DNA from 2 places in the Thioalkalivibrio sp. ALgr1 genome. Region 1 is predicted to be linked to the other one. Evidence: predicted binding sites of a transcription regulator. Region 1 holds the regulator's gene; the other holds the start of a gene.
What was found. Region 1 encodes FliA, which starts transcription of late flagellar genes. Its sites were predicted from a motif close to GCTAAAGTTNNNNNNNNNNCNGCCGATA; they were not measured.
Positions count from the first base shown of each region.

Region 2: flgM (flagellar biosynthesis anti-sigma factor FlgM) is a predicted target of FliA. The motif match lies at 1,785-1,812, and genes of this name have one in related genera.

Region 1 covers NZ_KB905134.1:292,254-295,655, forward strand. The annotation lists gene F466_RS0109070 (chemotaxis protein CheA) at 1-65, opposite strand, end outside; gene F466_RS0109075 (protein phosphatase CheZ) at 145-921, opposite strand; gene cheY (chemotaxis response regulator CheY) at 1,024-1,404, opposite strand; gene F466_RS0109085 (RNA polymerase sigma factor FliA) at 1,464-2,225, opposite strand; gene F466_RS0109090 (MinD/ParA family protein) at 2,222-3,046, opposite strand; gene flhF (flagellar biosynthesis protein FlhF) at 3,033-3,402, opposite strand, start outside.
Region 2 covers NZ_KB905133.1:176,434-179,835, reverse strand. The annotation lists gene F466_RS0105215 (flagellar brake protein) at 98-814, opposite strand; gene F466_RS0105210 (flagella synthesis protein FlgN) at 933-1,418, opposite strand; gene flgM (flagellar biosynthesis anti-sigma factor FlgM) at 1,432-1,746, opposite strand; gene flgA (flagellar basal body P-ring formation chaperone FlgA) at 1,878-2,612, opposite strand; gene F466_RS0105195 (chemotaxis protein) at 2,856-3,402, shown strand, end outside.

The sequences.
Region 1 (3,402 bases):
TCGAGCAGTTCCCCGGCCTCGATCAGGAAGTCCTGAAGGATTTCGTCGTTGGGGTCGATGGCCATTCGGTCTCTCCGTTCCGGTGAGGCTTGCCGTTGAGGGGTGGGCGCCGGGAAGCCGCCGATTCAGGGATCAGCGGGCTACCTAGAAGCCCAGGCTGGACAACAGATCGTCCACCTCGTCCTGTCCTTGAACGACATCCTGGCCGGAATCTTGAGTCTTCGGCACTGCTGGCCCGTGTCCACGCCGATCGCCCTCACGCCGCTCGGCATCGTCATCCAGCGTCTTCTCCGCAGCCTCGACCGTCTCCATACGCCCGCTGGACAGCCGAATCAGCGTGACCAGGTTCTCCTCCAGGTCGGTCACGAGCTGAATCACGCGCCGGATCACCTGCCCGGTAATATCCTGGTAGCTCTGCGCCATCAGAACCTCCGACAGCAGGCGGCGCAGCTCTTCGGTATCGTCGTTGGCCTGAGCAAAAAACTCGTCCAGCTCACGAGCGAATTCCCGGAACTCGTCGACCGAGAGTTGCCGATTGCGAAAACGGGTCCACTTCGCCGTCAGTTGGCCGGCCTGCTGGCTGAACGATTCGGCAATGGGGAGACTCGTCTCGATCGCGGTCAGGGTCTCGTGCGCGGCCTTCTCGGTCATCGTGACCACATAATTGAGACGCTCGCGGGCATCCGGGATCTCGGCCTGGGTCAACTCGACCAGCCGCGAATCCCCCCGGAAGCTTTGCAAGGCCTCGTGCAGGTCGCGCGTAAGCTTTCCGAGCTCGTCGAAGAGTTCCCGGTCGTAGGGGCGCGCCAGATCCTGGATCAACGCGCGCGCGGCCACCTCATCCCCTGCCTCCAGAACCTGCACGAGCTCCCGCGCGCGAGCGATTTGCTGCTCACTGATCGATTGTTCTTGGTCTGTCATCCAAAGCCCCTTGCTCGCTCCCCATCCCGAACGTGATGACCGGGATCGATCCCCCGGCCATCCATTTGTCTGGACCAGGAGACTTCGACACCGAATCCCAAACTAGCCTTGGGATTCAATGCGTTCGAATATTTTGTCGATCTTTTCCTTGAGGGTTTCCGCAGTAAAGGGCTTCACCACGTAGCCGTTCACGCCCGCCTCGGCCGCCTCGACGATCTGATCCCGCTTGGCCTCCGCCGTCACCATCAGCACCGGCATCGTCTTCAGCTTCTCGTCGGCACGAACCGCCCGCAGCAGGTCGATGCCCGGCATATTGGGCATGTTCCAGTCGGTAATCAGAAAATCGAAGTCGCCGTTCTGGAGCATCGGCAATGCCGTGCTGCCGTCATCGGCCTCTTGGGTGTTGTTGAAGCCAAGATCACGCAACAGGTTCTTGATGATCCGTCGCATCGTGGAGAAGTCGTCCACGATGAGAATTTTCATTCCCTTGTCCACAGGTCACTCCGGGATAAATGATTCATATGAGTACTAGAGCTTGGCCTTCAGAATAACTGCAAAGCCTCGCCGTCTTCGAGCCAGGAGCCCAGGCGCGCGCGCAGTCGGATAACGGCCTGACTGCGGATCTGGCTGACGCGCGACTCGGTCACCCCGAGTACCGCGCCAATCTCGCGCAGGTTGAGCTCCTCGATGTAATAAAGCGACAACACCAGACGTTCGCGTTCGGGCAAATCGCCCAGCGCGGCGGCCAGCTCCTCGCGAAACTCCCCGGCCTCGATCGTGCGCGAGGGCGAGGCCTCCTGCCCCTCGATCACCCGGTCCGCATCACCATCGGTGCCGCCCAGATCATCCAGCGCGAACAGATGGGCGCCGGCATGGTCCTGCAGCATCGAGTAGTACTCGTCGATCGGGACCTCGAGTTCCTCGGCCACCTCGACCCCGCGCGCCGCACGCCCCTCCCTGGCCTCGACCGTCTGGATCGCCTCGGCGATCTTGCGGCTGTTGCGGTGCACCGATCTCGGGGTCCAGTCACTGCGGCGTAACTCGTCGATCATCGCGCCACGGATGCGAATCCCGGCGTAGGTCGCAAACGTCGCGCCCTGCCCGCCCTCGAATTGCCGCGCGGCCTCCAGCAGGCCAATCATGCCGGCCTGGATCAGGTCATCGACCTGGACCGAGGAAGGGAGGCGAGCCATCAGATGGTGCGCGATGCGGTGCACCAGCTCGATATGTTCCGCGACGCGCTGCTCGTGGCCGGCTGCGGCCACGTTCTCGTATCCGTGGAGGCGATTACGCGTCGCCATCATGCGCTCTGCAGCATCCGTTCGACGAAAAACCCGACACCACCATCGGCACCACGGGCCACCGGCCAGCGGTCGACCGCACGGGCGAGTTCGGTAAAGGCCTTGGCCGCCGGGCTGCCCGGATATTGCTGCACGACCGGTGCCCGTTTCTGTACGGCCTTGCGCAGATGCTCGTCCATCGGGATGTAACCGGCGAGATCCAGGATGACTTCCGGCAGGTAGTTGTCGCAAACCGTGGTGAGTTTCTGCAACAAGCGCTCGGCGCCCGCGCGGTCCTGGACCATATTCGTGACCAGCCGGAAACGCCGCATGCCATGATCGCGATGCAGCACCTTGATCAAGGCATAGGCATCGGTGATGGACGCCGGCTCGTCGCAGACGACAACCAGGGTCTCCTGGACCGCCCGGCAGAAGGTCGTGACGGATTCCTGCAGGCCCGCTGCCGTATCCACCACCAGCACATCCAGCGGCTTGGAATAGGCGCTGAATGCCTGGATCAAACCGTTGTGCTCGAGCTGCGTGAGATTCGCCATCGCCGCGATCCCCGAGGCCGACGGGATGACCTTGATCCCCTCCGGGCCCTCGATCAGCACATCCTGGAGGTCGTCCACCTGTCCGGTCACCAGGTCATGCAGGGTGCGCTCGGGTCGCAGTCCGAGCAGCACATCGGCATTGGCCAGCCCCAGGTCGGCATCAAACAGCATGACCTCGCGGCCCAGCCGCGCGAGCGCCACGGACAGGTTGACCGACACATTGGTCTTGCCGACGCCGCCCTTGCCGGAGGCAACCGCAATGACCTTCAACGGCTGATTAGTGCGTGGCATAGCGTCCTTTCCCCACCGGATGGATCATCTCCAGAACGCCCGCATCCTGAGTACGGCGCGGCGACGGCGCATTGCGGCCGGCATTCGAGAACTCCGCCAGGCTTGCATCGGTCCATCGTTCATCGCGGGAGGATCGACGCGCGGGGCCGCGCTCTTCGCCGAGCGCCCGCCGGGTCAGATCGCCCGTCTCGACCCGGTGGAAGTCTTCGGCAATCCGCTGTCCATCGCTGACAAACGTGAGCCCAAGGTGTTGATCGAGCAATACCGACAACGTCTCCCCCAACTGTTCGGCTTCGTCGAGTTTGGTCAGCACCAGCGCCGATGGCTCCGTCTTCCGGAACGCATCCAGCACCCTT
Region 2 (3,402 bases), on a different contig from region 1:
GTTCAACGACTTGAAGGATATTCTTCAGGTGAAAAAAGAGGCCGCATCGAGCGGCCTTTTTTGTGTCTGGAGTGAGGGAAGAGACTGGCCTCGTCTGTTACTCCATCGAACGCCGGCGCGCCTCGCGCTGATAGTGCAGCAGGGCGATGTTGAACTGCCGCTCCAGCCACTGGTTCATGCCGGTGACCTGGAAGCCGGCATACACGTATCCGTCGCGCGGGCTGCGACGGCGATTGGCCAGACGCAGGTCGCCGCCCAGGCGTTCGCCAACTTCGGGCAGTAGCAGGTTCTCGAAACGCATCGGGGTCCCGATCTCGATTGTTTCGACCCAGTCTTGTGGTACCTCCACGCACATCCCCTGGGCCGAAAGATCGGCCAGGTCCCCGATACCGGGCTCTTCCCATTCGCGGTACTGCAATTCGACGCGCGGGCGCTCGCTGATCGGGATATGGACGCGAAAGGTCTCGCGTCGCTGGAGATATTCCAGGGTCTCGGGATAGGGGCAGACGTAAAGGGCCCCGGCGTCCTCGCGTTCGATGCGCGAGACGGCGGTGGAGAAGCGTACGGCCACCCCGCGCAGGCTGGCGAATACCCGCATGCCAGTGCCTTCCTGGGCGTGGCGATTCGCTTCGATGGGCGTGAGTTCGTCGAGGAAGAGCTCGCGTGCACCGGAATCAAGGCGAACCAGCGCGGAGTTGTACAGCGGGCCATCGTCGTCGAGGCGGACGTTGACGAGGGTGAGCTTGTGATCCAGATCCTTGAGGATGCCGGCAATCCGCTCCGGCTTGTCGACGGTGTAGTCGGTCTCTTCCATGCGTGGCGTTGTTGTAATTATTGGGCCAAGCCGCACGGTACTGCCGAGCGGTCCGGAATGCCAGCCCCGGGTGTGAGGCGGAGAAGGGCGGAGAGGTGTCGCGCAGAGCGCGCGCGGGTCATGCGCGGGTGATGCGCCGACCGGTACGGCTGCCGGACTGGGTGCGGCCGTAGGGGTCGTAGGTGGGAGCCGGGCCGGGTTCCTCGCCGCGCAGGATCTGGATGGACATCTCCACGCGACGACGGTCGCGATCGATCAGTCGGGCATTCCCCTGGTTGAGGGTATTGCAGCGCTCCACCGAGCGGCGTAGCGCCTGCCAGTGGTCGTCCAGCTCGGCGCCTCCCTCGAGCCGACCGAACAGCCGTGCAAGTCCCTCGGGCGTATACGTTTCGCCGGCGGCCTCGATCGTCTCGCGCTGTCGCCGGCTTTCGGTTTCGAGTTCCTGCAGTAGCGTCTGCTTCTGGGCCACGACTTCGCGCAGGGTCTCGGCGGCCCGTGATTCCACCGCCCGGGTCTCCTGCAGCAGGATGTCCTCCATCTGGTGGCTCAGCCGAATCGAGGCCTCCAGCGAGCGGAGGAAGGCGTGGCGTTGTTCGGGCGACATCGTCGGGTCTCTGTTAGCGCAACAGGCTTTCCAGCTCGATCATGCGATCGGCTAGCTGTTCGTTGTCTACCGGGTACTGACCGTTGGAGATGGCCTCGCGCAGCTCGGCGACTCGCGCCTCGTCGAACGGGGCGTTGCTGGCGGCCCCGGAGGCGGCGTTCATTGCCTGCGCCGCGCCGGTCAGGGTGACAGAGTCATCCTGACGTACGGGTGAGGATGCATTGCCCTGGGCGCCTGCGTCGGGGCGAGAGGTCTCATCGCGGCCCTTCACGCTCGAGCTGTTGCCATCCGGGCGCAGGCCGGGGGAGTTCGGGCCTTTGATATCCATTATTCGGTTTCCTGTTTTTGCAATTCTACTGCAGGGGTTAGCGGCAGCACCGGCTGAAACTGTAGCCCCTTGAGCTGTGAATTTTCGATTCGCTTCACAGTTTGTGGATGGTGACGAGACACACCGCCATTCTACAGGGCAACGCGTACATGTCCGGACTCGAGCACCTCGCCTTCCACGACGCGTCCGGACGAGGTGTTCTTCACGCGGATGCGATCGCCCAGGATGCCATTCTCCAGCGCCTCGCCCTGCATGCGGATCACCACCGAGCCGTTCTCGGCCAGGATGGTGACGCGCTGGCCGCGGCTGACCACCTCGCGCTGGGTGACGTGCTGCTGGCCCAGGATCTGACCGGGCCGGATGTTGCGCCGGGTCTGCAGCCCCACCAGTTCGCCCTTGTTCTCGAAATAGCTCCCCGCATGGCGAGAGGTCTGAATTCGCTTGGTGCGCAGATCGCCGGGGAGGATCGTGTGCTGGCGTCGCAGGCTGCGGCTGGCGACCAGCACCTCGGCGTAGCGCTCGACCGTGACTGGCACATAGATCGACCAGCTGACGGGGGTCTCGCACTGAACCTGTACCGCCGTATTGCCATCGCGTCGCCCGCCGGGCGGGAACCGGGTCTCCAGTGCCTCGCTGCATCGGGCCAGGCGCAGGCGGTTGTCCAGCCGGCCGATCTGAATCTCTACCGCTTCGTCGCCTGGTGTGAGGTTCAACTCCTCCTGGATGAAGCGCTCCGCCGCCAGGCGGATGTTTTCCACTGCCTCGATCTCGGCCTGTGCCGCAATGGAGACCAGGGCCAGAACGACGCCCATGGCGGCCGAAAGCCACCAGGAGCGAATGGAAGGTTTGCGTGCTGACTGGTTCATTGGTCTGGATGCGCGTCGGCTTGTCAGGACTCGAGAGGTTTGCAGAGACGTGCAAGCAGAAAACATGCCAGGCAATCAGGAGCGTACCCTCAAGAGTCACAGCGGCCGGCCGTTATCGGGTCTAGAACGCGTGCAATCGGCATGCGACGGCGGGTTGTGGCATGACAGCGTCGGTCTGCGGGGTGCACACTGGGGCCGGCGAGTCGAGGTGGCTGGCCGCTGGGCGAGGGGGAGAGCAGGACAATGAGTCAATTCATTGACGATGTGAATCAGCGCACCCAGCTGGTGGGGCAGAACCGTATGGAGCTGCTCCTGTTTCATTTGGGGAGCTCGCAGACTTTCGGTATCAACGTATTCAAGGTGCGCGAGGTGATCCCGTCGCCGCCGCTGCGGCAGATTCCCGGATCGCTGAGTGTGGTGCGTGGTGTGGCTACCCTGCGTGGCGGAACCGTCCCCATCATCGATCTGGCGCGCGCGATGGGGCTGCGTACCGCCGTGGGCGAAACGGGCGACCACAAGGTGGTGGTGACCGAGTTCAACCGGTCGGTACAGGGGTTCTGGGTGTCCGCGGTCGACCGGATCGTCAACGTTAACTGGGAAGACGTGAAGTCCCCGCCTCGTGGGACCGGGCGCGAGTCGTTTCTGGTGGCGGTCACCGAGATCGACAACAAGCTGGTCGAGATCATTGACGTCGAACGGGTACTGTCGATCGTCAACCCGTTGCCATCCACGGTATCCGACGCGGTGCGCGCGGAGGCCGAGGAAGAACGCGCCAAGCATGGACAGCGCA